DNA from 4 places in the Clostridium sp. SGI.024 genome. Region 1 is predicted to be linked to each of the others. Evidence: riboswitches for the same ligand, from Rfam matches in the RefSeq annotation. Region 1 holds a riboswitch; each other region holds the start of a gene.
What was found. Region 1 has a riboswitch for S-adenosylmethionine ahead of metK (methionine adenosyltransferase). Riboswitches for the same ligand answer to the same signal wherever they lie in the genome.
Positions count from the first base shown of each region.

Region 2: another riboswitch for S-adenosylmethionine. It lies ahead of metF (methylenetetrahydrofolate reductase [NAD(P)H]); the one in region 1 lies ahead of metK (methionine adenosyltransferase).
Region 3: another riboswitch for S-adenosylmethionine. It lies ahead of ACQRD5_RS04495 (methionine ABC transporter ATP-binding protein); the one in region 1 lies ahead of metK (methionine adenosyltransferase).
Region 4: another riboswitch for S-adenosylmethionine. It lies ahead of metH (methionine synthase); the one in region 1 lies ahead of metK (methionine adenosyltransferase).

Region 1 covers NZ_JBNPON010000090.1:82-7,729, reverse strand. Annotated here, with positions in the region: gene ACQRD5_RS15915 (hypothetical protein) at 1-628, opposite strand, end outside; gene recD2 (SF1B family DNA helicase RecD2) at 639-2,870, opposite strand; gene nagA (N-acetylglucosamine-6-phosphate deacetylase) at 3,022-4,152, shown strand; gene metK (methionine adenosyltransferase) at 4,190-5,365, opposite strand; SAM riboswitch class I at 5,464-5,570, opposite strand; tRNA gene ACQRD5_RS15895 (tRNA-Tyr) at 5,789-5,873, opposite strand; tRNA gene ACQRD5_RS15890 (tRNA-Thr) at 5,881-5,955, opposite strand; tRNA gene ACQRD5_RS15885 (tRNA-Val) at 5,961-6,036, opposite strand; tRNA gene ACQRD5_RS15880 (tRNA-Tyr) at 6,058-6,142, opposite strand; tRNA gene ACQRD5_RS15875 (tRNA-Thr) at 6,149-6,223, opposite strand; tRNA gene ACQRD5_RS15870 (tRNA-Tyr) at 6,243-6,327, opposite strand; gene ACQRD5_RS15865 (hypothetical protein) at 6,536-6,982, opposite strand; gene yyaC (spore protease YyaC) at 7,092-7,604, shown strand.
Region 2 covers NZ_JBNPON010000002.1:60,349-67,996, forward strand. Annotated here, with positions in the region: gene ACQRD5_RS01110 (NADH-ubiquinone oxidoreductase-F iron-sulfur binding region domain-containing protein) at 1-1,509, opposite strand, end outside; gene ACQRD5_RS01115 (complex I 24 kDa subunit family protein) at 1,511-1,984, opposite strand; gene ACQRD5_RS01120 (S-ribosylhomocysteine lyase) at 2,125-2,583, opposite strand; gene metF (methylenetetrahydrofolate reductase [NAD(P)H]) at 2,612-3,505, opposite strand; SAM riboswitch class I at 3,580-3,693, opposite strand; gene ACQRD5_RS01130 (GNAT family N-acetyltransferase) at 3,752-4,285, opposite strand; gene ACQRD5_RS01135 (MraY family glycosyltransferase) at 4,474-5,427, opposite strand; gene ACQRD5_RS01140 (V-type ATP synthase subunit D) at 5,743-6,384, opposite strand; gene ACQRD5_RS01145 (V-type ATP synthase subunit B) at 6,387-7,648, opposite strand, start outside.
Region 3 covers NZ_JBNPON010000008.1:68,021-75,668, reverse strand. Annotated here, with positions in the region: gene ACQRD5_RS04520 (N-acetylmuramoyl-L-alanine amidase family protein) at 1-643, opposite strand, end outside; gene ACQRD5_RS04515 (alanyl-tRNA editing protein) at 759-1,946, opposite strand; gene ACQRD5_RS04510 (prolyl-tRNA synthetase associated domain-containing protein) at 1,994-2,482, opposite strand; gene ACQRD5_RS04505 (MetQ/NlpA family ABC transporter substrate-binding protein) at 2,689-3,519, opposite strand; gene ACQRD5_RS04500 (methionine ABC transporter permease) at 3,815-4,453, opposite strand; gene ACQRD5_RS04495 (methionine ABC transporter ATP-binding protein) at 4,453-5,484, opposite strand; SAM riboswitch class I at 5,574-5,716, opposite strand; gene ACQRD5_RS04490 (DUF503 domain-containing protein) at 5,798-6,085, opposite strand; gene ACQRD5_RS04485 (HD domain-containing protein) at 6,178-6,822, opposite strand; gene ACQRD5_RS04480 (hypothetical protein) at 6,904-7,191, opposite strand; gene ACQRD5_RS04475 (NPCBM/NEW2 domain-containing protein) at 7,499-7,648, opposite strand, start outside.
Region 4 covers NZ_JBNPON010000052.1:18,017-25,664, reverse strand. Annotated here, with positions in the region: gene ACQRD5_RS13060 (hypothetical protein) at 80-1,036, shown strand; SAM riboswitch class I at 1,180-1,278, shown strand; gene metH (methionine synthase) at 1,348-4,998, shown strand; gene ACQRD5_RS13050 (acetate kinase) at 5,284-6,483, shown strand; gene ACQRD5_RS13045 (PH domain-containing protein) at 6,516-6,926, shown strand; gene ACQRD5_RS13040 (DUF1450 domain-containing protein) at 7,077-7,268, shown strand; gene ACQRD5_RS13035 (DMT family transporter) at 7,353-7,648, shown strand, end outside.

The DNA of each region.
Region 1 (7,648 bases):
CAGTTGGAATATAAATTATTACTTTTCTCTTATTATTCTTAAACCATATTAAATAGTCATATAAAGTATATGGAATATCTTCATCAAGTTTAACCCTAGTTGTTATTATTCTAGGTTCTACAAAGACATTTCTCCTAATTAAATCACTTATTTCAAAAGCTGTTCCCATATTAACTACTCTATCTATTGAATATGATATTATTCTTTTAGCATAAATATATAAATACTCTAATCCAGTTCTAATCTCTTCCTTTGATACTATAGAATATTCACTTATATCATCAATAATACAAATATCATAATAATTTTTTACATCTTTAATATTTTTAGAATTTATAAAAACTAAATTTTCAGACCCATCTAATTCCTTATTACAAGAATACTTAAAATTTAATTTTTCTTTCTTTAATTCTACTAATATTTCTTCTTTGCATTTTTCACCATTCCATACATATAAAACCTTTTTATTTTCTTTAATTGACATCTTAATAATATTAATAAAAATTAATGCTGTATTATATGGATTGGTTATTATATTTAAAATTTTTGATTGCTTATTATACCACTTATTTATTTTAGATACACAATTATTAAACTCTTTCACGTTAATTAATATATTATCTAACATTTAACTTCTCCTACTCAGTGAATATTTCATTACTAGTAATATCTACAATTCTATTTTTTAGAGATGAATATCTGCTTACACTCTTATCATTAGTAATCATATATTGTAATGCTTTTGGAACTCCAACAACCACAACTAATTCTTTTGCTCTAGTAATTGCAGTATAAAGTAAATTTTTATTCATAAGTAAAGGTGAACCCATAAAAGCTGGAGTAATAATAACTTTAAACTCACTTCCTTGGCTTTTATGAATGGTTATGGCATAGGCTAATTCTAATTCATCTAAATATATGTAATCATAAACAACTTTTCTTTCATCATCAAAGACTACAGTTAATGTTTTTTCTTCATCATTAATGCTTTCTATAAAGCCCATATCTCCATTAAATACGCCTACTCCTTCATTATCTCCATATCCATTTATTCTAACCCACTTTAAAGAATAATTATTTTTAATTTGCATTACCTTATCCCCTTCTCTAAAGGTAACATCTTTTAAATCTTTTTCTTTTTTACCTGGAGATTTTGGATTTAATACATTTTGCAATTCATTATTTAAATTTTGTACCCCTAGTATACCTTTTCTTGTAGGCGTTAGTATTTGAATATCCCTATATTTATCCCAAGCTGTATTAAACTTTGGAAGCCTTCTATTTATTAAATCTATTATTGTCCTAAGTATTTCATTAACATCTTCCTTATTCTCAAAGAAAAAATCTCCATCTTTTCTATTTAAAATTGGCATTTCTCTATTATTAATTTTATGTGCATTAGTTACTATTAAACTTTCTTTTCCTTGTCTAAATATATCTTTTAATCTAACTACTTTTATAAATTTACTTTCAATTAAGTCTTTTAATACATTTCCTGCTCCTACAGAAGGAAGCTGATCAACATCACCAACTATAATTAATCTAGTGCCTAATTTTATTGCCTTAAGTAAACTATTCATAAGCATTATATCTATCATAGATGCTTCATCTATAATAATTACATCTGCTTCTAGCGGCTCACTTTCGCCTAGCTTATAGTAAGACTTTCCTTCATCACTAACACCCATTTCTAGTAGTCTATGTATTGTTTTAGCTTCTCTTCCAGTAGATTCACTCATTCTTTTTGCTGCTCTTCCAGTTGGAGCCCCTAGAACTACTTTCATATTGTTATTTTCATAAATTTCAATTATGGCTTTTATTATAGTTGTCTTCCCTGTACCAGGTCCTCCTGTAATTATTTCTATTCCATTATCAAAAGCCCCTACTATTGCCTCTCTTTGTGATGGTGCAAATTTTATGCTATATTTTTTTTCAAAAACTCCTATTTCAAACTCAATATCTGAATTAATACTTCTAAAATTCTCCATACTTAAAGTTATTATCCTATTAGTTACACCTAATTCACAATAATAATATGGTAATGCAAATACAGAATCTATCCCTTCTATTTTTTCAACTTTTACTTTAGAATCTAAAGATAAATTATATAAACTTTCTTCAACCATTTCAGAAGTAGCACCTAATATTTTACTTGATTCTCTTATTAATTCATCCTTTGGCATAAATGTATTACCTGAGGCAGAAAATTGGTTTAATATGTATCTAATTCCACTTTGAATTCTAAAAGGAGAATTTGGTTCAATTCCTATACTTTTTGCTATTCTATCAGCAGTTATAAATCCAATACCACTAATTTCATCTGAAAGAATATAAGGATTTTCTAATATTATTTCTTTAGCATCAGCTCCAAATTTTTTGTGGATCTTTATACACTGATTTGTACTCATCCCATGGCCTTGAAAAAACATTACTATATCCTTTAAATCCCTTTGTTCTAAATATGACTCCTTAATAATTTCAAACTTTTTTTCTCCTATTCCTTCTACTAATTTTATTTTATCTATATCTGTATCTAAAACTTCTAAAGTTTTTTCCTTAAATTTTTCTACTAGCCTTTTAGCTGTAATAGGTCCTATTCCTCTTATTATTCCTGTTGATAAATATCTTTCAATTCCTTTTGTGGAATTTGGAAGTATTTCTTCATATTCTTCTATATTAAATTGTCGTCCAAATTGCTTATGAACTACCCATTGTCCTTTTAACTTAACATGTTGACCTTCTTTTATAAAGGGAACCACTCCAACTGCACTAATTATTTCTTTTTCTATTCTTATTTTAGTTACCACATACCCAGTATCGTCACTTTTAAATACAATAGATTCAACTATTCCATTTATACAATCTTCCATGTTACCTTCTCCAAATCTAAATATTTTTATTAATTTCTATTTTTATTATATAATATATCTAAATTAATACATACTAAAGATTAATTTTTTAATTACTATTATTTTCAATATGCTATAATTAATGTATATTCAAATTTATGGAGGTGTTTATATGCTTATAAAAAACTGTAATATTATATATCTTGATAAAATAGAAAAAGGTTCTGTTTTAGTTGAAAATGGTAAGATAAAAGAAATAAATCCAACTAATGTTGATACTACTGACGTACTTGATGCTAATGGATTATATTTATCTCCTGGATTTATAGATGTTCATATTCATGGTGCTGGTGGTCATGATACTATGGATGGTACTTTTGAAGCAATTAATGAAATATCAAAAGTAATAGTAAAACATGGAACTACTGCTTTTACACCAACAACAATGACTGTTGCTGTAGAAGATATTAGAAAGTCAATGGAAGTTATAAAAGAAGCTAAGGAAAATGGAACTGATGGTGCTATCGTACTAGGTGCTCATTTAGAAGGACCTTTCATTAGTCCAAAAGCTATAGGAGCTCAAAATCCTAATTTCTTAATTGCACCAACTTTAGAAAACTATACTGCAATGGTTGGAGATGCTGAAGATGCAGTTGTATCTATCACAATTGCTCCTGAAGTTCCTGGAGCTAAAGAATTAATAAAAGAATTATCTCAAAGAGGAGTTGTTTGCTCTATAGGTCATACTAAAGCTACATATGCCGAAGCTATGGAAGGAATTAAATGTGGATGTTGCCACTCAACTCACCTTTTCAATGCTATGACACCTTTTGCTCATAGAGAACCTGGTGTTGTTGGTGCTATTTTTGATAGTGAAATAACAACTGAAACTATTTCAGATGGAATACATATATCTTACCCAGCCCTTAGAATAGCTTACAACCAAAAGACTCCTGATAAGGTTCTTTTAGTTACAGATGCTATGATGGCTTGTGGAATGTCTGATGGTATGTATGCTTTAGGTGGTCAAGATGTTGAAGTTAAAGATGGTGCTGCAAGATTATTAAGTGGAAGCTTAGCAGGTTCAATTCTTACTTTAGATAGAGCGGTTCATAATGTTTATAAAAACGTTGGACTTCCATTATATGAAGCTGTTAAAATGGCTAGCTATAATGCTGCAAGACACTGTAAAGTTGAAGATAGAAAAGGCCTTATAAAAGAAGGCTATGATGCAGATTTACTATTATTTGATGAAGATATTAACATCAAAAATGTAATAGTTGGCGGAAAAGTATTAGTATAAAAAGGAGCTGCCTAAGCAGCTCCTTAATTTATATATTTTATAAATATTTTTTTATTTCTTCTACTTTGTTTAATTGTTCCCAAGGAAGATTTAAATCAATTCTACCAAAGTGTCCATAAGCTGCAGTTTGCTTATAGATAGGTCTTCTTAAGTCTAAATCTCTAATTATAGCACCTGGTCTTAAGTCAAATATCTTCTCTACAATTGAAACTATTTCTTCTTCAGACTTCTTACCTGTTCCAAATGTTTCTATTTCAATTGATACTGGCTTAGCAACGCCAATAGCATATGCTAATTGTATTTCTAATTTATCAGCAACCCCTGCTGCAACTAAGTTCTTTGCTACCCATCTAGCTGCATATGCTGCAGATCTATCAACCTTAGTTGGATCCTTTCCTGAGAAAGCACCGCCACCATGTCTTCCATATCCACCATAAGTATCAACAATTATCTTTCTTCCTGTTAAACCACTATCTCCTTGTGGGCCACCAACAACAAATCTACCTGTTGGGTTAATAAAATACTTAGTTTTATCATCTAATAATTCAACTGGAACTACAGCTTTTATTACATGTTCCATTAGGTCTTTTCTAATTTGTTCTTGAGAAACTTCTTCGCTGTGTTGTGTTGATATAACGATTGTATCTATTCTTAATACTTTATTATCATCATACTCTACAGTAACTTGAGTTTTTCCATCTGGTCTTAAATATGCTAAAGTTCCGTTTTTTCTAACTTCTGATAATCTTCTTGATAATCTATGAGCCATAGCTATTGGTAATGGCATAAATTCTTCTGTTTCATTAGTTGCAAAACCAAACATCATACCTTGGTCTCCAGCTCCAACAGCTTCAACATTATCCTTTTCTCCCGCTTTATATTCTAAAGCTTCATTTACTCCCATAGCTATATCACCTGATTGCTCATCTATAGAAGTTAAAACTGCACATGTTTCACAGTCAAAACCATATTTGGCTCTATCATATCCTATTTCTTTAATAGTTTCTCTTACTAACTTTGGAATATCAACATAGCAATTAGTTGATATTTCTCCCATAACTAAAACCATTCCTGTAGTAACAGCAGTTTCACAGGCTACTCTTGCCATAGGGTCTTTTGCTAAGATACTATCTAAGACTGCATCTGATATTTGGTCACAAATTTTATCTGGATGTCCTTCTGTAACTGACTCTGATGTAAATAATTTTTTCATATTAATATCTCCTTTCTTTTTTTTGATATTAATTCTAAAAATTTAGCTATATAATAAAAAATCTCTTCGATAAGAAGAGATGTTAAAAATCATAACTTTTCTTATCTTGCAAAATTATATTGCTGGAATTGGCACCACACTCAAATGAATGAAGTAGGTTGCCGGGTTTCATAGGGCCCTTTCCCTCCACCTCTCTTGATAAGAACTAATATCAAATTTTACTTTTCAGATTATATCATTTTTAAAATTATTCGTCAAGAACAATACATATTATTCTGAATATTTGTTTTATAAAAATATTTCTTATTTTTCTTCTCTGTATTTATACTATAGATGCCCTTAATCTTTATTATTCATTTCAAAAAGTCGTAATAAATGAACAAACAAAAAGTCGTACTTCTTATGAAATACGACTTTTTGTTTTGGTGGGGGAGGACGGATTCGAACCATCGAAACGAAACGTAACAGATTTACAGTCTGCCCCCTTTGGCCACTCGGGAACTCCCCCTTATTTATGGAGCTGGCAATAGGAATCGAACCTACAACCTGCTGATTACAAGTCAGCTGCTCTACCGTTGAGCCATGCCAGCATATATGGTGGAAACAACAGGGATCGAACCTGTGACCCTCTGCTTGTAAGGCAGATGCTCTCCCAGCTGAGCTATGCTTCCATACACAAATCAAATTTAAAATGGTGGGGGAGGACGGATTCGAACCATCGAAACGAAACGTAACAGATTTACAGTCTGCCCCCTTTGGCCACTCGGGAACTCCCCCATTTTTTGGAGCTGGCAATAGGAATCGAACCTACAACCTGCTGATTACAAGTCAGCTGCTCTACCGTTGAGCCATGCCAGCATATTCAAATAAATTTAAATGGTGGGGGAGGACGGATTCGAACCATCGAAACGAAACGTAACAGATTTACAGTCTGCCCCCTTTGGCCACTCGGGAACTCCCCCATAAAATTTATTTTATTATTTTCAGTCATTGGATTTTACTCGCTCGACTGACAATGACTAGTATATATTTATTATTTACTAATTTCAAGTTTAATATTTATTCATTTAACTGAATTACAGTTATTTTATTCTATTTTTCTTTCATTTCCTCACATTTAATACTATTATCTTTTTTAAAATTATATTTATTATATTTTATTTATTAAATTTAGTCTAAAATAATTGAATTTATAGAATTCTCTAGTATATCTTTAAATATTTCATAATCTGATGAACTCATTCTCTTTTTAGCTAATTCTACGCCTTTTTTTATTTGTTCTTTGTTGTCTTTATCTATAAAAAAATCATTAATTTTTATTAAATCTAAAATAGATAATTTTTTCATAATTACATTCAACTTTTCTTTTCTCTCATTATCAAGATAATTAAATAAACTATTTGAAATACTTTGCTTTAATGAAACAGTTTCTACTTCAACAGAATCATTAATAAAATCTTTATTTTTATTTAAAGTATTATTTTCATTTATATCTTCACTAAAAATCTCATTACTTAATACCTCTTTACTTTTTAGAGGCTCCCAAATAAGTAAAAAATAAATAGGTATACTTGCACCTAATATAATAGTAAATATATAAATTATTACCTTTTTCATATAGTTCACCACCTTTATTTAATTACTATCCTGTTTATATTTTTTTATACATTTTATTATATTTAAATTGCTTACCACATATATTGGTATAATCAGGAGGTGAATTTTAATGAAGCATAAAGTACATTATGATGATCATAATTCCTACATGGAAATTGCTAATAAAATAAAAGAATATATAAAAGATAATACTGTAATAATTTGTGTAGGTACAGACAAATGTATTGGAGACTCTCTTGGTCCACTTGTAGGTAGTATTTTAGTGGAAAATAATTTTTTATTACCTGTCTTTGGAACACTTCAATCTCCTATTCATGCTTTAAATATTGAAGATAAATTAAATTATATTAATAAACTTCACCCTAATGCACTAATTATAGGTATAGATGCTTGCTTAGGAGAAGAAGATTCTATAGGTGAAATTCATATTCGTGATTATCCAATTCATCCTGGAAAAGGTGTAGGAAAATCCCTGCCAGAAGTTGGACAAATCTCAATAATAGGTATTGTTGATTCTAGTGACAGTGATATTTTTTTTACTAATAGAAGTATTAGACTATTTTTAATTATGGAAATGGCTAAAGTAATATCAAAAGCCCTTATATCAGCTTACTCTCACTAAAATTTTTTTAATTTTAATATAAAAGTTGTTGTCTTATAATATAA
Region 2 (7,648 bases), on a different contig from region 1:
TATTTCTAATATTCTTTTATTACCAATTCTACATGGAGTGCACTTTCCACAGGATTCATCAACACTAAATTCTAAATAGAACTTGGCTATGTCTACCATACAGTTATTTTCATCCATTACTATCATGCCACCAGATCCCATCATAGAACCAATGCTAGTAAGTGTATCGTATTCTATTGGTAAATCTAAATATTCTATAGGAATACATCCACCTGAAGGACCTCCTGTTTGTACTGCTTTAAGTTCTTTATTGTCTGTTAATCCTCCACCTATTTCATATATTATGTCTCTTAAAGGAATTCCCATTGGTACTTCAACTAGTCCTACATTATTTATATTCCCAGCTAATGCAAAAACTTTTGTCCCTGTTGATTTTTTTGCTCCTATACTACTATACCAATTAGCTCCATTGTTAATTATTTGACAAATATTTGCGAAGGTTTCCACATTATTAACGCAGGTAGGTTTTTGCCATAATCCTTTTTCTGAAGTTCTAGGTGGTTTCATAGTTGGCTCTCCTCTTTGACCTTCAATGGAATGTATCAAAGCTGTTGCCTCACCACATACAAAAGCTCCAGCACCATACTTAATTTCAATATCAAAATTAAAGCCAGTATTTAATATATTTTCCCCAAGTACTCCAATTTCTCTAGCTTGAGCAATTGCTACTTTTAATCTATGCACTGCTAAAGGATATTCAGCTCTAATATAAATATAGCCCTTACTTGCTCCTATAGCATATCCACAAATAGCCATAGCTTCTAATACAGAGTTAGGATCTCCTTCTAATATAGCTCTATCCATAAATGCACCTGGATCTCCTTCATCGGCGTTGCAAATTACATACTTTATATCCCCTTCTGCTCTTCTTGTAGCATCCCACTTTCTACCTGTTGGAAATCCTCCACCACCTCTTCCTCTTAGTCCTGATTCTGTAATCTCCTTTATAACTTCCTCTTTTGTCATAGAGGTTATAGCTTTTCCTAATGCTGTATAAGCTCCAACTGCTAACGCATCTTCCATATTTTCAGGGTCTATTACTCCACAATTTTTTAAAGCTATTTTTACTTGCTTTTTATAAAATGGTATTTCTTCTTTTACTCTTATTCTTTCTTTGGTCTCTTTATCCTCATATAATAATCTTTCAACAACTTCTCCATTAAGTATATGACTTTCTATTATTTCCTTAACATCCTCATCTTTAACTTCAATATAAAAAACCTTATCAGGCATAATTTCTATAACTGGTCCCTTAGCACAAAATCCAAAGCATCCTGTCATTATTACTTTTACTTTTTCTTGCAATCCTAATCTTTCTATTTCTTCTTTAAACTTTTCTTCTATTTTATCTGCTCTTGAAGCTTTACATCCAGGACCTCCACATATTAATATATGTCTCTCCTCTATTATTCCATTATTGAACTTTTCTGGATTTTGCCTTACTTCAATTTTACTTTTATATTCACTAACTTTATTTAGTAAATCTTTATAATCCCTTATTTTTTCCATATTAACCCCGCTCCCTTAAATTATTAATTAATTCAGTAACTTGAGGCTTTGTAAAGTGTCCGTAAACCTTATCATTAACTAGTACTACTGGTGCAATTGCACAGGAACCAACACATCTTAAAGTATCTAATGTAAATAATTTATCTTCAGTTGTTTCCCCTTCTTTAATACCTAACACTTTTCTAAAATCCTCTAATATATCATTTGCCCCTCTTACAAAGCAAGCAGTTCCAGTACAAATGCTAATAACATATTTCCCTTTTGGCTCAGTTGAAAAATATGAATAAAAAGTTATTACACCATAAACCTTTGAAACTGGTATATTTAGCATTTCTGCTATATATTCCTGCACATCCCTTCCCAAATATCCATAAAGGTTCTGAGCCTGATGTAAAACTGCAATTAAAGAGCTTTCATCATCGTTTCCTTCTTGGATAAATGATTTTAAATCTTTGAACTTACTACACTTGTCCATTAAATCATCTCCACAAAATATTTTTGAAATTTTAAAAATTTTCTAAATTTTCTATCTATTTAATATTATCACATATTTTGTATTTGTTAAACAAAAAAATGCATTCTAATTTCACAATTAGAATGCAATGAAAAATATTTTTATTTTTCTCCATATATACTTAATGAAAAACCTTTTTTTAATGCTTCTTTTGCATATTCCTTAGCTCCAAATAAAGATAAATCTCTATAATTTCCACATTGTACTTCATTAGCAGCTGGAATTTCAGTAGCCTTTAAAACCTCTTCTAAAGCAGCTTCTAAAGCTACTTTTATCTCCTTTGAATCTCTATCTCCCCAAATGCTTAAATAAAAACCTGTTCTACATCCCATTGGAGAAAAATCAATAATCCCTTCAACTTTATCTCTAAGTTCATAAGCTAGTAAATGCTCTAATCCATGCATAGCTGCTGTTCCAAAAGCTTCTTTATTAGGTTGTAAAAATCTAATATCGAACTTAGTTACCTTATCTCCATTTTTTCCTTCTAGCAAACAACATTTCCTTATATAAGGTGCCTTAACTATTCTATGATCTAATTCAAAACTTTCAACTTTTTCCATACAATATACCTCCACTATATTTATAAATTTAATTTACCTCATTTTCTAAAGTATTTATAGTATTAACAATGGATGAAATGCTTTCACTTATTTTCTTAGCCACATAAGGGTTATTCATTGTATATAAATGAATACCCTGAACTCCAGTAGATATTAAATCTATAATTTGTTCAGTTGCATATGCAATTCCAGCATCTCTTAATGCCTCTGGATTATATTCATATTTATTCATAATCTTTATAAACTTATTTGGAACTTTAGCACCACATAATGATACTATTCTCTTTATTTGTTTTGTGTTTATAACAGGCATAATTCCAGCTTGAATTGGAATAGATATTCCATACTTTTCTTTTTGCTCTAAGAAATTATAAAAATACTCATTATCAAAAAACAGTTGTGATATTAAATGCGTTGCTCCAGCTTCTTGTTTTTTCTTTAAATTTATTAAATCATCTTCATAAGACTTGCTATCTAAATGCCCCTCAGGATAACAAGCTCCAACTATATTAAAGTCATTTCTTAATTTAATATGCTTTATTAAATCGCTAGCATATTTAAAATCACTTTTTCCATCAAAATCAATTGGAATATCACCTCTTAAAGCTAAAACATTTTCTATTCCTTCTTTTTTTAAATCATTTAAAATCTTATCTACTTGCTCTTTAGTAGAATTAATACAAGTTAAATGTGCTAATGGCTCTATCTTATATTTATTTTTGATTATAGAAGATATCTCACAAGTCATATTTTTAGATAAGCTTCCACCTGCCCCATAGGTTACACTTATAAAATCTGGACTTAAACCTTTTAATTCTTCTAAAGTATTATAAATAGTATCTATATTTGATTCTTGCTTTGGTGGAAATATTTCAAAAGAAAAAACCACCTTCTTTTCATTAAATAAATTATTAATATTCATAACTTGCCCCCTTTTCATTACTAAAAAAAGTACCTAAAGGATAACCTTTAGGTACGTAAATAGCCTATATATTACCCTTATCTTACAGGAATTAGCACCACACAAATAAAACAATTAATTTAAATAAAATTAACATTGTAGGTTGCCGGGTATCATAGGGCCAGTCCCTCCACCACTCTTGATAAGTTTTGTTCATTCTTTTTTTATATTATAAGTCTTTTTCTTAATTTTGTAAATATTCAAATTTTATTCTTTGTAATCTTCTTTAAATAAAGCCATAAGTGTAATATCATTATACTTGCCATTTCTATATAATTCTTTCTTTAATATTCCTTCCTCTATAAAACCTATTTTTTTATAACATGCTATTGCTCTAGCATTAAAAGAAAATACTCCAAGTTTTATCTTATCCATATTTACTTCTTCAAATATAAATTTTATTAACACTTTTAAAGCATCACTACCATAATCCCTTCCCCAGTAATCTTTATCTCCAAGCATTATCCCTATGGTACAGTTTCTATTTTTCACATCACAATGGTTGATACTGCATCCTCCAATATATTTTCCAGTTTCTAAATCTTCAATTGCAAAATCATAAGTGAAATCTTTATTACTTTTCCTACTTTTTATCCATTCTTCTTCCTGCCATTTAGTAATTGGAAAAGGAATGGCGGTATCTAGAAATTTTTTAGTTTCTTCATCATTTATAAATTCTACAGCTCTTTCTATATCTTCTTCCCTATAAGCTCTTAGCTTAACTAATTTTCCCCTATACATAATTCTCCCCCTTAAAATAAATACTCTGATATTTTACACTTTAAATTATAAAATAAGGAACTGTTATAAACAGCTCCAAATCAAAAATATAAATTTAAAATTATTATATAATTTATTTTCAATTACTAATAAATATTTTCACCCTAATTCTACATTTCAAATTTTTCATTAGCCATAGCTACTAAATCCTATCTTTTTATTAACAACAGAATAATTGATATTAAACTAAAAGCTAAACTAACCATATTTATATATGTTACAACTTGTTTTGGCGTAAATCCCTTTGATTCTAATCTGTAATGAATTTGACTTCTATCTGCTTGATATACTGGCTTACCATCAATAAATCTTTTTACTATTACAAAAAGATTATCAAATATCGGTATTGCTAATGCTAATATTGGTATAAATATACTCATTAAAGTTGCTTGTTTAAAAGCTCCATCTAAAGCAATTATACTTAAAATAAATCCTAAGAAGTTTGCACCTGAATCTCCCATAAAAATCTTAGCAGGATAATTATTGTACTTTAAGAATCCAAGTGTAACTCCTGAAACAATTAGTGACATAGTAATAGATTCACTTTGTTTTAATATTATTGCTGCTCCTGCAAAGGTGATAGATGATATAAGAGACAAGCCACCAGCAAGTCCATCCATTCCATCTGACCAGTTAATAACAGTTGTTACTCCAAATATCCACGTAATTGTTAATATAAATTGTACAAAACTAGATAAAACTATATAATTTCCTGTAAATGGATTAGTAAAACCTCTAAATACAATGCCAGCATTATATATTATAAATGCTGCTATTAATTGAATTATTAATCTAGGATATATAGGAAATTCCTTTCCTCTGGATTTATAAAAGTCATCAACTAAACCTATTGCTAAAATAAGAAAAGATCCTATAAATATTAAAATTTTTTCTTTTGTTAAAGTATAGTTATTAACTAAAAAATAAACTATAAAAAAACCTATAAACATTGCTACTCCACCACAAAGGGGAGTTTCTTTATCATGCTTTTTTCTCTTTGTTGGTTTATCAGTAAAACTATATTTATTAAATAATTTCATTAACCATGGTGTTATAAAATAAACTATTAAAAATGATACTACTAAAGATAAAATATATCTCATAATATGCTCCTTAAAAAAATAATGCAAATTTATTATGTAAATAATTCTTATGTAAACAATTATTATCTAATTATACTATTAACCCTTATTTTTATCAATGACAAAAGAATTACGAATTATTTCAAAAAAATTAGAGCTGTAAATTAGAATGCATAATGCGTAATGGATAATGCATAATTATAGAAGTAATTTGTTCCAAATTACAAATTTAAATATAGAATTTCTCTATAAAACTATAAATGAGTATAAAACTAATTTAATAGTTTTATACCCATTTTACATTTTTTATTCTTTTTATATTATATAATAACTTTGTTAGCTTTTTGCTTGTATTATATCTTTAACCTTCATAAGCCTAGTTAAAGCTCCTCTTTCATTTTCATCTAACTTCATTCTAATGTATTTAATAGTTTCTTGTAATGAAGGTATAGTCATATATTCAAGTGCATTAACTCTTCTTCTAGTCTTTTCAATTTCATCTGCCATTAGCTGAGTTGATTTTTCAACTTCTGCTAATTCTAATAATTTAGGTAACATATCATATAATTTAGCAATAGAATCATCTAATTCTGATGATGTACTTGCAAAACCATAAGGGAATATACTACCTTCATCACCTTCAAGCTGCCTATGAAAATCCATTTTAGGAACATTAACACTCATTATATTTTTAGTTCCTACTTCAACAGATATACTTTCTTTTGGATAAGCTACTGCTTCTTCTAAAAATTCCGAGCTCATAACAGCCCTAGCCATAACAAAATCCTTAAGTGCTCCTTGAAGCTCTGCTTCAACAGATTTTCTTAATTCATTATTATATTTGACAAGATTAACGAATTGTCTCATAAGCTCATCTTGCTTATCCTTTAAAAGTTTATGTCCTCTTGTAGCTGTAACTAATCTTTTCTTTAGCTTAGACATCTCCATTCTAGTAGGATTGACATTTAATCTTGCCATGGCTATTCTTCATCTCCCTTTGGCATATACTTTTCAAGATACTCATCTCTAATTCTCTTAAGTTCAGTTCTTGGAAGTATCTTTAAAAGCTTCCATCCTAAATTTAATGTTTCTTCTATACTTCTATTAGTTGTAAAGCCTTGTGAAACATATTGTTCTTCAAAAGCTTCTGCAAATTTTGCATATTGCTTATCTGTATCAGATAAAGCTGATTCACCTAAGATTGCTGATAATTCTTTTGCTTGCTTACCTTGAGCATAAGCTGAGAATAATTGGTTCATTGTATCAGCATGATCTTCTCTAGTCTTATTCTTACCAATACCTTTATCTTTAAGTCTTGATAATGATGGAAGAACATCTATTGGAGGTATAATACCTTTCTTATATAACTCTCTTGAAAGAATTATTTGTCCTTCTGTTATATATCCAGTTAAGTCAGGAATCGGATGTGTCTTATCCTCTTCTGGCATTGTTAAAATAGGAATTTGAGTTATAGAACCTTCTTTTCCTCTAAGTCTTCCTGCTCTTTCATATAAAGTTGAAAGGTCAGTATATAGATATCCTGGATATCCTCTTCTTCCTGGAACTTCTTTTCTAGCAGCTGAAACTTCTCTTAATGCTTCTGCATAGTTTGTTATATCAGTCATTATAACAAGTACATGCATTCCTTTTTCATAAGCTAAGTATTCTGCTGTAGTAAGAGCCATTCTTGGAGTTGCTATTCTTTCGATAGCAGGGTCAGATGCAAGATTCATAAATAATACTGAATTATCTATAGCACCTGTTTTATTAAATTCATCAACGAAGAATTGTGATTCTTCGAAGGTAATACCTATAGCAGCAAATACAACTGCAAAGTTAGCATCTGAGTTTAAAACTCTCGCTTGTCTTGCTATTTGTGCAGCTAATTGTGCATGTGGAAGTCCTGATGCTGAGAAAACAGGTAACTTTTGTCCTCTTACTAAGGTATTTAGTCCATCAATAGCTGAAATACCTGTTTGAATAAATTCTGAAGGATAATCTCTTGATACAGGATTAATTGCTTCCCCATTTATATCAAATCTTTTTTCAGGTATTATGTTAGGGCCATTATCAATTGGATGTCCCATACCATCGAATATTCTACCAAGCATATCTTCAGAAACACCTAATTCAAGTGGTCTTCCTAAGAATCTAGCCTTTGTTTCTTTTAAGTTAATTCCTGATGATCCTTCAAAAAGCTGAACCATAGCCTTAGTTCCATTAATTTCAAGAACCTTACCTC
Region 3 (7,648 bases), on a different contig from region 1:
CACTTTGCAGTCTAATTACTTCCTCTTCAGCAGTTTCATAATCTATATAATATCCAATGCAAATCCTCCAGCCTTCTCTTGTAGGAGTTTTTGGTTTTTTTACTGGAATATCAATTAAAACTTTATTAACCATAGTTAAACAAGCTCTTGCTACCATATGACCATACTTTATAGCACTAAAGTTTTTTTCTATGTCTTCATTTGATAAAAATTCAGCTTCAATAATAACTGATGGCATCTTAGTTTGCCTTAAAGTAGTATAACTTGCTTCCTTTATTCCTCTATCCTTAGATTTTAAATTAGCAAGTAATTCATCCTTTAAAAATCTTGCTAATTCTTCTGATTTATGTCCCTTTTCAAATATTACAATTTCAGTTCCAGTAACAGAATTATCTACAAAGGAGTTCATATGGAAGCTAACAAAATAATCTGCCTCCCAATTATTTGCTATCTCTACTCTGTCCATGACATCTAAGTATATATCAGATGCTCTTGTAAGCAATACTATTTCACCGTTTCTTTCTAATAACCTTTTTGCCTCATAAACAGCTTCTAAAACTATATCAGATTCTCGTCTACCATTTTTACCAACTGCTCCTGAGTCTTTTCCACCGTGACCTGCATCCAATACCCATTTTGCCAACTCTTTCCCTCCCATTATTTATATAGTAATAATATAAATATTTGCATTACTTTATAATTTAGTATATTGGGAATTTCGATAGTTGGTTACAAATTTAATTTTTATAGTTAGTATTTCAACAAAAAAAGTTATAAATATTATTTAAAAACTCTTCTATATTATCTACTTCTCCAACACCTTGGGCTAAAGTCTTACTTCCTCCACCTTTACCATTAACTATAGAAATATATTCTCTAAATATCTGCCCCATATTAACATTTTCTATATTTTTTGAAGAAGCAAGAATTATATTAGCTTTCTCCTTAAACCTTATTGCAAATAAGCAGATAATACTATCTCTTTCGCTTATTTTATTAGCAAGTCTTGTAACATAATCTGTTGATTTATTAAAGAATATCTTATTAATAACAATATATTTTCCTATATTTTTCCCTTCTTTAATAAGTGTTTCTTCTTCATAGTTCAATAATTCTTCTTCTAATATCTTTTTTTCTTTTTTTATTTCTTCTAAGGAATTCTTTAAATTTTTTATTCCATTTAAAGCTTCATGTTCAGTACTATTTAAATAATTACAAATTTCTCTAAGAACCTTATCCTTAAATAAAGAATCATTAATAGCTCTTTCTCCAGCTAAAAATTCTATTCTTGTATTTCCCTTATTTTTTTCAAATTTCTTAATCTTTATCATCCTTAAATCTGATGTTTTATTTGGATGTACTCCACAACAAGCATTAATATCTAAATCACCTATTTTTACAACTCTAATTTCCTCTTCTGTATTAGGTAAATCTCTTCTTAAATTCATAGCATTTAGCTCTTCTTCATTTGGAACTAAAAAACTAACCTCTATTCCATCATTAATAATTTCATTAGCAAACGCTTCTGCTTTTCTTATTTGCTCTTCATTTAATACTCCTATAATATCTACTGTGCTTATTTCTTTTCCCAAATGAATACTTACTGTATTAGCATTAAATAATTTGAAAAAGCATCCCGATAATATATGTTGGCCTAAATGTTGATGCATTCCATCTTGTCTTCGTTCCCAATCTATTTTACAACTAACAATATCATTAACCTCAAAAGGAGTCTTTAACACATTATAAATGATTTTATTTTCTTCATACACCTCTACAACTTCTTTATCATTTATGTATCCCACATCACATAGTTGCCCTCCTCCCCCTGGGAAAAATATAGTTTTATCTAAAACTATATGATATTTATCATTAACTTTTTTAACTTCTATTACCTTTGCCTCAATTTCTTTTAAATATTGATTTTTATAATATAATTTCTCCATAATATCACCTATAATTTATTTTAATACTTCTATAAATTAATTGTACACTAAAATTTTACCACATGTACTTCATTACCATGGTTTCCTATAATTTTTATTAAATCCTCTGTTTTTAACCATACTGTTGCTGTATTATCATTTGGATGAATGCCTATTAATTCTGGTGAATTTTTAAACTCTTCATCTATAAAAAATTGTACTTTACATTCTTTATCATTTAATAAACCAAGAGGTGTAACAGCTCCAGGTATTAATCCCATAATATCCATTAAATCTTTTTCATAAGCAAAGCTTAAAGGTCTTGTATTGTTCTTTTGCCTAAAATCCTTTAAATCAACTCTTTTATCTCCTCTTACTGTTATAAGATAATAATTTCTTTTTTTATCATCTCTAACAAAAAGGTTTTTTGCATCTGCTTCTGGATATGGAACCTCTATATCTTCTATTTCTTTCATATTGTACACTGCTTTGTGCTCTGTAATTTCATGCCATATATTTATATCTTTCAAATATTTATATACTTCCTGTTTGTTCATTATTATATCATCCTCTCTAATTTAACTTTAGTTGTACTTGCTACAAATAATATATATCTTAATTTAAGGTAAACTCTTAATTTGTATTTAAGTATTAAAATATATTTCTACATTATCTATTTCTATAAATTCCTATTTATAAAAATAAAAGATGAAATATTAAGGCTTAATACTTCATCTTTTATATAATAATTTATATTTATTTCTTAGAATGTTGGAATTACTGTTCCATCACTATATTTTTCTTCTATAAACTTCTTAACTTTTTCAGAAGTTAATGCCTTAGTTAAAGCTTTAATTTTTTCACTTTCTTCAGTACCTTTTTTAACAGCTAAGATATTTCTATAGTTTTTAGCTGCTTCTGCATTAGCATATTCTATTGTTAATGCTTCTTTAGCTGGATTTAATCCTGCTTCAAGAGCATAGTTACCATTAATAACTGCTATATCTACTTCTTCTAAAACTCTAGGTAATTGAGCTGCTTCTAATTCTTCAAACTTTAAGTTCTTAGTATTTTCAGTAATATCCTTAGGAGTAACTAATTCTCCATCACCTAACTTAATTAAACCTGCTTTTTCTAATAATCTTAAAGCTCTTGCTTCATTTGATGGATCATTTGGAACTGCAACTGTTGCACCATCCTTAAGATCTTTTAAATCTTTAATAGATTTAGAATAAGCTGCTAATGGTTCTAAGTGAATAGCTGCTGTATAAGTTAAATCTAAGCCTTTACTTTCATTAGTTTCATTTAAGTATGCTATATGTTGGAAGTAGTTAGCATCTAACTCACCTTCAGCTAAAGCTGTATTAGGTGTTACATAATCAGTGAATTCTACTACTTTAACTGTATATCCTTCTGCTTCAAGATCTGGCACTACTTGTTCTACTATTTCCTTATGAGGAACTGGGCTAACCCCAATTGTTATTGTTTTATCTTCAGCTGCTGAGCCAGTACCCTCTGCTTTATTTCCACATCCTACCAAGCCTATTGCTAAAGCTCCTACTAATAAAATTGATAAAATTGATTTTCTTTTCATATTTAAAACCCCCTTAATTTAATGTAAAATGTAGAATGTAAAATGTAGAATTATTGATGTAATTTGTTCCAAATTACTATAAAATTTCTTCAAAACTTCTTAGGAAGTTTTATCTTATTTTACATTTCATTTTACTTTTTTTATTTATATCTAAAAATTTAAAAACTTATAAACCTTAATCTATACACACTTATAATGCGTAATGCATAATTGATAATGAGTAATTTTTGTTGAAACTCTTATGAGTTTCTTAAATTAATGTAAAATCATTCTTCATTTTTCATTTTTCATTTCTCTATTGTGATAATTTTTTATATAAGTAATTTCCTAGTGATTGTAGAACTTGTACAATTATTACTAAGATTATTACTGTTACTATCATTACATCTGTTTGGTATCTTTGATAACCGTATCTTACTGCTAAGTCTCCAAGTCCACCTGCTCCTACTGTTCCTGCCATAGCTGAATATCCAATTATGCTTATTATTGTTAATGTTAATCCTGAAATTATTGATGGAACTGCTTCTTTAAGCATTACCTTAAATATTATTTGTGTATTTGATGCACCAAAGGATTTTGCTGCCTCTACTACTCCTGGATCTACTTCTTTTAAAGCTGATTCTATAATTCTTGCTACAAATGGAGCTGCTGCTATAGTAAGTGGAACTATTGCTGCTGTTGTTCCTATAGATTTTCCTACTATTAATTTTGTAAGTGGCATTATTGCTACCATTAAAATTATAAATGGGAAACCTCTTAAAATATTTATTATTGTATCTAATGTATTAAAAACAGTTTTATTAGGCTTTAAGCCTTTTGGTGCTGTAACTATTAATATAATAGCTGGAATAAATCCTAAAATTACTGAAAATAATGTTGAGAAAAATACCATTATTATGGTTTTATTAAATCCTTCAATTAATATTTCTGTCATTATTTAAGCACCTCCAATACTACACCTTTTTCTTCTAAATAAGCTATAACCTTGTCCTTATCTTTTTCATTAATATTTATTACTAAATTACCTAATATATCTTCTCTAAACTTTTCAAGCTTACCCCAAACTATTGAAAAATCTACATTTAAATCTCTTGCCATCTTTGTTATAAGTGCATTTTCTGAAGATGTACTTGGGAAGAATAACTTAATATTAATACCTGACTCTGGTAAAATATCTTCCTCTTCTTCTCCAAGGAATTTCTTTAATGATACCCCAGGTCTTAAGAATAATTCCTCTGACTTTCCTTCTGCTTTTAATATTCCACCTTCTATTAATGCAACTTTTTCACAAACTTCTTTTACTACTTCCATTTGGTGAGTTACTATTACTATAGTAATGCCTAACTCCTTATTAATTTTAGATAAAAGTGCTAATATATCCTTTGTTATCTTTGGATCTAAGGCTGATGTTGCTTCATCACATAGTAAAACTTTAGGCTCTAATGCTAAAGCTCTTGCTATTGCAACTCTTTGCTTTTGTCCTCCACTTAAGCTTGTGGGCTTTACTTTTGCTTTTTCAGAAAGTCCTACTAAATCTAAAAGTTCATTTACTCTTTCATTTATTCTTTTTCTTCTGTAGCTTCTATAGCTAATAGGTTTTTTATCCCCTAAACTATCTTTATATTCCTTATATTCTTCTTCAAATCCCCAAACCTCTAATGGTAAGGCTATATTATCAAATACAGTTTTTCTATTTAATAAATTAAAGCCTTGAAATATCATACCTAGTTTTTTTCTAAATTCTCTTAATTCATATCCCTTAAGCTCATTAACTTCTCTCCCCATAACATTTATTGAGCCATCTTCATAACTTTCAAGGCCATTTATGCATCTAAGTAAAGTAGATTTTCCTGCTCCACTATGCCCTATTATTCCATATATCGTACCTTCTTCTATAGATAAAGAAACATTTTTTATAACTTCCACATCATTAAATTTTTTAGTTAAATTTTTAATTTCAATCATTTATGTCCCTCCTAGAACTTAAATAAAAACAAAAAACGCACTGGAGAATAAATTCTCTAGTGCGTGTAAATATCACTTGTTGATTTATTCTCTCATCTATCAGCTTTAAAGCTGCAGGATTTAGCACCAAACTTAATATGAGTAATTTAGCTCAATAAAAATTAAGCCTATCACACCTATTAAAGGTTGCTGGGTTTCACAGGGCCAGTCCCTCCACCACTCTTGATAAGAAACATTTAAAAATGTTTATTAAATTTTATAGTAATACTATACATTTATTAACTTTAAATGTCAACAACTATTGCTAAAAAATTTAGAATACTATTACTTCTTTTCTTATATTAATTAATTCTGCATCAGTATTTTCTTCAACAAAATTTATTATATTTTCATATATTGAATCTAATTGTGCATTTGTAGCACAAATCCCTGATATACCAATTGTAATATAGTTATGAATATCTTGATTACCAACTTCATTTACTGAAATATTAAATTTATTTTTAAGTTTTTGAGTTATACTTCTTACTATCATCCTTTTTTCTTTTAAAGAATGAACCCATTCAGCTCTTAAGTTAATAGTCATTATTAGCACCTTCATAATTATCACCCTTTTATTTATATTATACTCTTTATATTAATATAAGTAAAAGAAGGGGAAATAATGCACAATTTTAATTAATAAATCATTACTTAAAAGTTCCATTCACTATAAAACTCCTCTAAGAAGTCTTCCATAAACTTATGTCTTTTTTCTGCTATTTCCTTTGCCGTATCTGTATTCATTAAATCTTTTAATTTTAATAGTTTTTCATAAAAATGATTTATTGTATGATTTTCTGCATTTTTAACTTCATCTAAGGATTTAAAATCCATAGGCTTTATTGATGGATCGTAAATTGGTCGATTTTTATGCCCTCCATAAGCAAAGGTTCTTGCTATTCCAATTGCACCTATAGCATCTAATCTATCTGCATCTTGAACTATTTTTCCTTCAATTGTATGTTGGGTTGAATCCACAACCCCACCTTTATAAGACATAGTTTTTATTATTTTTATTATTGCTTCCATATCATTCTTATCTACTTGTATAGATTTAAGAAATTTCTCCGTAACTGTGGTATTAATATCATTAGACTTTGAAAATTTCCAGTCATCAATATCATGTAATAGTGCTGTCATTTCAACAATAAAAGAATCTGCATTTTCTTTTTCTACTATATATTTAGCTAAGTTATATACTCTTTCTATATGAAACCAATCATGGCCACTTCCTTCTCCATATAATTTCTTTTTAACAAATTCTTTAGTCTTTTCTATCATTAAAACTTTATCCATTTCATTCTCCCTTAGTTGTAAAATATATAATTATTGTAAATTAATCTTAAAATTAAATGTATATTAAAAATTAAATACTCTTTATAACCTTTTATCTATCTTATCATTAGCATATTTACTAATTAATATTGATGCAAATATTAGTGAAGCTTGAAATAGTAAAAATTCATAAATATCATCACATAAAATAATCATGGCAGCAAAAGTTGCAATTGTCATCTGAAAATAAACTTGACCATAGTCTACTTTATTTATTGTTTTATTATTACCTTGTTTTCTTTTCTTAAGATTAAAAACAATTAATAATAAAACAATAATAATTATAAATATAGGCCCACCAATAAGTTTTATTAAAATTTCATCATCCATTTATTATCTCCTTTCAGAGGAAGATTTTCCTCAGTTCCCTTGCTAAGACCTTGCTAAGACCTTGCTAAGATAAGCTTTCACAGTAAATTAAGCTAAAGCTTCATTAAATCTTCAATGCCAATGCACTCAGTTTCTCTCCTCTATTAATAAAAAAATTATAACAATATATTTGTAATAAATCCCATTTTTATATTTAAATGCAATTTTTTCGCCTTTTGTGGAATGAAGTGGTCTAAAAATAAATAAAGAAGATTAAGAACAATGTGAAATTGAACTTAATCTTCCTAAAAATCCTTTTAAATTTTAATTATCTAAAAAACTTTTTTATTACAACAAATATAGCTGTAGCTATGCTTGCAAGGGCAACACTTATTATTGCTATTGTTGTTGGTTTTGCAGAAAATGACTCACTTATAGAATTATTTGATAAATCCTCTTCTTCTTTGCTATCAGAAGT
Region 4 (7,648 bases), on a different contig from region 1:
TTTTTAATTATATTATAGTTTAATCTTTTACAATTGATAAGTATAAATGTATAATATTACATGTGCAATAGACAAAGGAGTGATTTGCTTGAAAAGAATTTTTGAATTAACAACAAAAGATATTGAGACAATTAATAAAAATGAATTAAGAGAAATCATTGAGGGATCTGAAGGAAGGACAGTTATGTCTGAATGTATAATAAGTTATACTCCATATATTAAAGAAGTATCTAATTTAGAATTAGCTTCAAGTTTTGGTGCAGATATGTTAACATTAAATACTTTTGATTTTGAAAAACCATTTATCTTTGGTATAGATGGAGGAAATATTTTATTAAATGATTTAGGAAAAATAGCACAAGTATATGAAGAAAGTGTAAAAAGAAATTTAAATGATAAAAATTATATAAAAAATATTAAGAAATTAGTTGGAAGATTAATAGGAGTAAATTTAGAACCTGTACCAGAGGGAAGTACATATGAAAAAGGTTTTACATTAAATGAATATAGTCTAAAAAAAGTTAAAGAATATGGGTTTGATTATATTGTAATAACAGGAAATCCAAATACAGGTGTTAATGCTGAGACAATATGTAATGGAATAAAATTAGCTAAGGAAATACTAGGAGAAGATACATTAATTATAGCTGGTAAAATGCATGGGGCAGGTAGTGGAAATATATACGATGAAGAAACTATAAAAGGATTTATAGATGCAGGAGCAGATGTTGTATTAATACCAGCACCTGGTACAGTTCCAGGATTTGATTTATCTTTAGCAAAAGATATAATTTCTATGATACATGATAATGGTGCATTAGCAATGACAACAATTGGGACATCACAAGAAGGTTCAAGTAAATCAGTTATAGAACAAATTGCTTTAAATTCTAAGATGGCAGGAGCAGATATTCAACATATAGGGGATTGTGGAACTTTTGGTATGGCAGTTCCAGAAAATATTATGACATTATCTGTTGCAATAAGAGGAATAAGACATACTTATAGAAGAATGGCTCAATCTATATTAAGATAATAATAAAAATATAAAATACTCTCAAAGTTATAATACTTTTGAGAGTATTTTAGCATTACTTTAATTTAATGGATTATTTATTTAATTTAAAAGAACAAAATTGACTTATTCTCGTAAAAAATATATAATTATATAAATTAAGAATCTTATTATGAGTGGTGGAGGGACTGGCCCTATGAAGCCCAGCAACCTACTTTTTAAGTGTGGTGCCAAATCCAACAGAGAAATCTGAAAAATAAGAGAAATATATTATGAAATTATTAATCTCTTCTTTTTGAAAGAGATTTTTTTATTTTTAAGGGGGTATTATAATGATTTCTAAATTTAAGATAATTGATGATTTAAAAAATAGAATATTAGTTATAGATGGGGCAATGGGAACTAATATTCAAAGCTATATGCTTGATGAGAAAGATTATAGAGGAGATATATTAAAGGATTTTCCCTTTGCTTTAAAAGGAAATAATGATTTATTAAGTGTAACAAATCCTGATATTATAAAAAATATACATAGAGGATTTTTAGAAGCAGGAGCAGATATAATAGAAACAAATACTTTAAATTCAAATTTTATATCACAACGTGATTTTAATTTAGAAGAGCTAGTTTATAAAATGAATTATGAGAGTGCAAAAATTGCTAGAGATTTATGTAATGAATTTGAATTAAAAGATGGAAGAAAAAGATATGTTGCTGGATCAATTGGGCCAACAAATAAAATGGCATCTTTATCACCTGATGTAGAGGATCCAACTTTAAGAAGTGTAAATTTTGATGAATTAAAAGAAGCATATAAAGAACAAGTTAATGCATTGATAGATGGGGGAATAGATATTGTACTAATCGAAACTATTTTTGATTCATTAAATGCACGAGCAGCAATTATTGCTGCAAATGAAGTTTATAAAGAGAAAGGGAATAGCTTACCTATTATGATTTCAGGAACTATTGCTGATAAATCTGGAAGAATATTATCTGGTCAAGATATATTAGCTTTTGCAAATTCTATGAGAAATGATTATATCATATCTATTGGATTAAATTGTTCTTTTGGTGCTAAAGAATTAATGAGTTTTATAAAAGAACTTGCTGAAACACAAGATTTATTTATTTCAGTTTATCCTAATGCAGGATTACCTAACGAACTTGGCTTTTACGATGAATCGCCTAAAGTAACAGCAACTTATATAGAAGAAATGCTAAAGGAAGGATATTTAAATATGGTTGGAGGTTGTTGTGGAACAACTTTTGAGCATATTAAAGAAATATCTAAAGTAGCTAAAAAATATAAACCAAGGGAAATTAAAAAAGTAATTAAAGAAAGTGTATACTGTGGGTTAGAAGTAACTAAGTCAAATAAAGAAATGAATTTTATAAATATAGGAGAAAGAACAAATATTTCAGGTTCTGCAAAATTTGCTAGGCTTATCAAAGAAAAAAATTATGAAGAAGCTTTAAAAATAGCTAAAAATCAAGTGGAAAATGGAGCCCAAATTATAGATGTTAATTTTGATGATGGACTTCTAGATAGTGAATTTGAAATGGAAAATTTCTTGAAATTAATAGCTTCAGATCCAGATATATCAGCAAAACCTATAATGATAGATTCATCAAGGTGGGAAGTAATAGAAAAAGGATTGAAGTCAATTCAAGGAAAACACATTGTAAATTCTATTTCTTTAAAAAATGGAGAAGAAGAATTTATAAAAATAGCAAATATCATTAAGGATTTTGGTGCAGCAGTTGTTGTTATGGCTTTCGATGAAATTGGTCAAGCTGATAATTACGAAAGAAAAATTAATGTTTGTAAAAGGGCTTATGATATATTAGTTAATAAAGTAAATTTTCCTCCAGAAGATATTATATTTGATCCAAATATACTAGCAATAGCAACAGGTATTGAAGAGCATAATAACTATGCAGTGGACTTTATAAATGCAACTAAATGGATAAAGGAAAATCTTCCTAAAGCTAAAGTATCAGGAGGAGTTAGTAATTTATCTTTTGCATTTAGAGGAAATAATAGGGTTAGAGAAGCAATGCATTCAGTTTTTCTATATCATGCAATAAAAAATGGAATGGATATGGGAATCGTAAATCCTGGAATGATTCAAATATATGATGAAATACCAAGTGATTTATTAACACTTGTAGAAGATGTGATTTTTAATAAAAGAAATGATGCTAGTGAACGATTACTAGATGCAGCCAATAATTATAAATCAGATAATATAAAAGAAAAATCAAATAATGAAAATTGGAGAAATTTTTCTTGTAGAGAAAGATTAGAATATTCTTTAGTTAAAGGGATTACAGATTATATAGAGGAAGATTTATCTGAAGCGTTAAATATATATGATAAGGCTTTAAACATAATAGAAGGTCCTTTGATGGAAGGAATGAAGAGAGTAGGAGAATTATTTGGTGATGGAAAAATGTTTTTACCACAGGTTGTAAAATCAGCAAGAGTAATGAAAAAAGCAACTGCATTTTTGACACCTTATATAGATAAAGATGTCTTAGGAAGTTATAAAAAGGATGGTAAAATATTAATAGCTACTGTAAAAGGCGATGTACATGATATTGGTAAAAATATAGTAAGCGTAGTACTATCATGTAACAACTTTGAAGTAATAGACCTTGGCGTAATGGTTCCATGTGAAGAAATACTTAATAGAGCAATTGAAGAAAATGTAGATATAATAGGGTTAAGTGGATTAATTACTCCTTCATTAAATGAAATGATAACAGTTGCAAAAGAAATGGAGAAAAGAGGACTTAAAATACCGCTTATTATAGGTGGTGCTACAACATCAAAGATTCATACGGCTCTAAAAATAGATCCAAGTTATAGTGGACCTGTGATTTATGGATTTGATGCTTCAAAAACAGTAGAAATTTGCAAAACTTTAGTTTCAAAAAATAGAGAGGACTTTATTGATAATACCAAGAATGACTATAAAAGAATAAGAGAAAATTATAATAAATCAAAGCAAGACTATATATCTATTGAAGAAGCTAGGAAAAATAAATTAAAATTAGATTGGAATAGCGAAATAATTAAAAAACCAAATTTTCTAGGAGTTAAATATATTGAAGATTATTCAATAAATGATATTAGGCCATTTATTGATTGGAGTTTTTTCTTTATTGCATGGGGCATGAAAATGAAATATCCTGAGATTCTAGAAGATGAAAAATATGGTAGTGAAGCTAAAAAAATATTAAATGATGCTAATAAATTATTAGATGAATTAGAAATTAATAAAATAGTAAAACCAAGAGGGGTATTTGGTATATTTAGAGCAAATTCATGTGCTGATGACATAGAGTTATATGATGATAAGAATAATATTATTGAAACATTTAATATGTTTAGACAACAAAGAAAAAATGAAAATAATATTTATTTATCATTAAGTGATTATATTGCACCAAAAGAATCTAAAATAGAAGATTACATGGGAGCATTCTTAGTTACTAGTGGAAAAGAAGCTAAAGAATATGCAAATGAATTAAGAGATAATGGTGATGAGTATAATTCAATGTTATTAAATTTTGTTTGTGATAGGTTAGCAGAAGCATTTGCAGAAAAGCTTCATTTAGATCTTAGAAAAAAATATTGGGGATATTCTGAAAATGAAAACTTAAAATTAGATGATGTGCTTAAAGGAAAATATATTGGTATTAGGCCAGCAATTGGTTATCCTTCTCTAAAAGATCAAAAAGAAATAAAAAAGATATTTAGAATCTTAGATGGAGAAAATTATACAGGTGCTAGTATTACAGAAAATTATATGATAGATCCTCCATCATCAGTATGTGGGTTATATTTTGCAAATAAGAATGCAAAATACTTTGATGTTTACAAAATAGATGAAAATCAATTAAGTGACTACTCAAAAAGAAATAATTCTAGTTTAAATGAGTTGAAATTAAGGTTACCATATATATTAGTTTAATGAAATAAAGAGCTGCTTAGGTAGCTCTTTATTTTAGTTTTTTGAAAATTTCTATGTTAAAAAACTAAAATATAGAATATTAAATTTCATCAAAGTATTATTAACAAATAGATTTAAATATTGTTATATAAAAAAATAGTAAAACTACGCTAATTGTAATGAAGTTATAAAAATTTACGAATTTTAAATATTTTCATTAAATATTGAAGAATCTATGAATTTGAATATATGAATTTTTAGTGTATTATATAATTAATAGAATATATATAAAAAAGGAGAGTTTAAATGAAAATTTTAGTTATTAATTGTGGAAGTTCATCTCTAAAATATCAACTAATTGATATGGATACAGAAACTTCATTAGTACAAGGATTAGTCGAAAGAATAGGAATAGATGGATCAATCTTGACTCAAAAGGTAGAAGGAAAAGAAAAATATATTATTCAGGAAGATATGGTTGATCATAAAGTTGCAATAAAACATGTTTTAAATGCACTTATAGATGAGAAAAATGGTGTAATTAAATCAATGGAAGAAATTGGTGCGGTTGGTCATAGGGTTGTTCATGGAGGAGAAAAGTATTCTCAGTCAGTAATAATTGATGAAAATGTTTTAGAATCTATAAGAGATTGTATATCATTAGCTCCATTACATAACCCACCTAATATTATAGGGATTGATGCATGTAGAGAACTTATGCCAAATACACCAATGGTAGCTGTATTTGATACTGCATTTCATCAAACTATGCCAAAGGAAGCGTATATATGTGCCTTACCATATGAATTATATGAAAAGTATGGAATAAGAAAATATGGTTTCCATGGAACATCACATATGTATGTTTCTCAAAAAGTTGCTGAAGTTATGAAAAAAGATATCAAAGACTTAAAGATTATAACTTGTCATTTAGGAAATGGATGCTCACTTGCAGCTATAAAGGGAGGTAAGTCAATAGATACTTCAATGGGCTTTACTCCACTTGCTGGAGTTATGATGGGTACTAGAGCTGGAAGTATAGACCCTTCAGTAATTAGCTTCCTAGTAGAAGAAAAAGGTTATACTATGAATGAAGTAGATGAACTATTAAATAAAAAATCTGGGGTTCTGGGAATATCAGGAGTTTCATCAGATTTCAGAGATGTTTTAGAAGAATCAGAAAAGGGTAATGAAAGAGCTAAACTTGCTTTAGATATATTTAATTACAAAGTAAAAGCACAAATAGCAGCTTACGCTGGTATAATGGGTGGAGTAGATGCTATAGTTTTTACTGCAGGTATTGGAGAAAATTCTTCAATTACAAGAAAAGAATGCTTAAGTGGACTTGAATTCCTTGGATTTAATATAGATGAAAATAAAAATTCAGTAAGAGGAAAAATTCAAGAAATATCAACTGATGATTCAAAGATTAAGGTGTTTGTAATACCTACTAATGAAGAACTTATGATTGCTAGAGAAACAGTGAAATTAGTTAATAATAAATAAAAATAAAAATTAGATAAAGATAGATTCTTTGAATTTGTCTTTATCTAATTTTTTTTTTTATTTTTACAAATATTTTAATTGTATTTATTATAATTCCTTTATGTTTCTTTATTCCAAATAAATTATTATTAATAAAAATTTCTTTAATATCATTCTTAATTTTATACAATATATTTCTTGGCTACCTAGAGTATAGGAATACATCTTTAGGTGTTAATAAGGAGTTATTGGTAGCAAGTAGTGGAAGTAATATAAAAATTACAACTTTAATTAAACAAGAGCACTTACAATCTATAGAAGTTAAAGAAAATCCTTTTCAACGAAGAAAAAATGTATGTGATTTTAAGTTAGACATATATAGCAATAAAATAGGAGATATTGTTGTTGTTAAAAATTTAAATAAGGTTTTGTTAAATACTATTGATAAAAATTTAATTTTATAAAATGAAATATTAAGAAACTTATACTAAAAATAAGATAATAAAAGGATATGAAAGAAAATAAGAATTATTTAATAAAATTGGGATTTGAGAAAAATTAATACTATTAATATAATTACCTTATAAAATAGCAATATAAAAGGAGAATAAATTATGATAACAGTATGTCCAGTTTGTTCAGGAATAGACACAGATAAATTAGAATTAAAATTTGGAAGTAAAAATGTTGAAGTTGGTTGCATAGGAGAATGTGGTGGAAGAGACGGTTTAGTAATAGGATATGCAAATGGAAAATACATTGAAACAGAAACAGAAGAGGATTTTATAAAGAAAGTTGAAGAATAATGAAAAAAACCTTAGAGATGCTTCTAAGGTTTTTTTGATATTTATTTGTTTTCTATGTATTATATACAAGTGAGGAGTGATAAAATGAATAATTTAAGTGATAGGGTTAAGGGCATTATATTTATAACTTTTTCTGCATTTGGATTTGCAGGTATGTCAGCTTTTGTTAAATTAGCTGGAGATTTACCATCTTTTCAAAAAACATTTTTTAGAAATTTAGTTTCATGTATAATTGCTTTAGCTTTTATTATTAAAAATAAAGAGAGTTTTTTTGGTAAAAAGGATAGTCAAAAGTTATTAATATTAAGATCAACATTAGGAACTATTGGAATAGTGTTAAACTACTACTCTATAGATAAATTAATACTTTCAGATGCTAA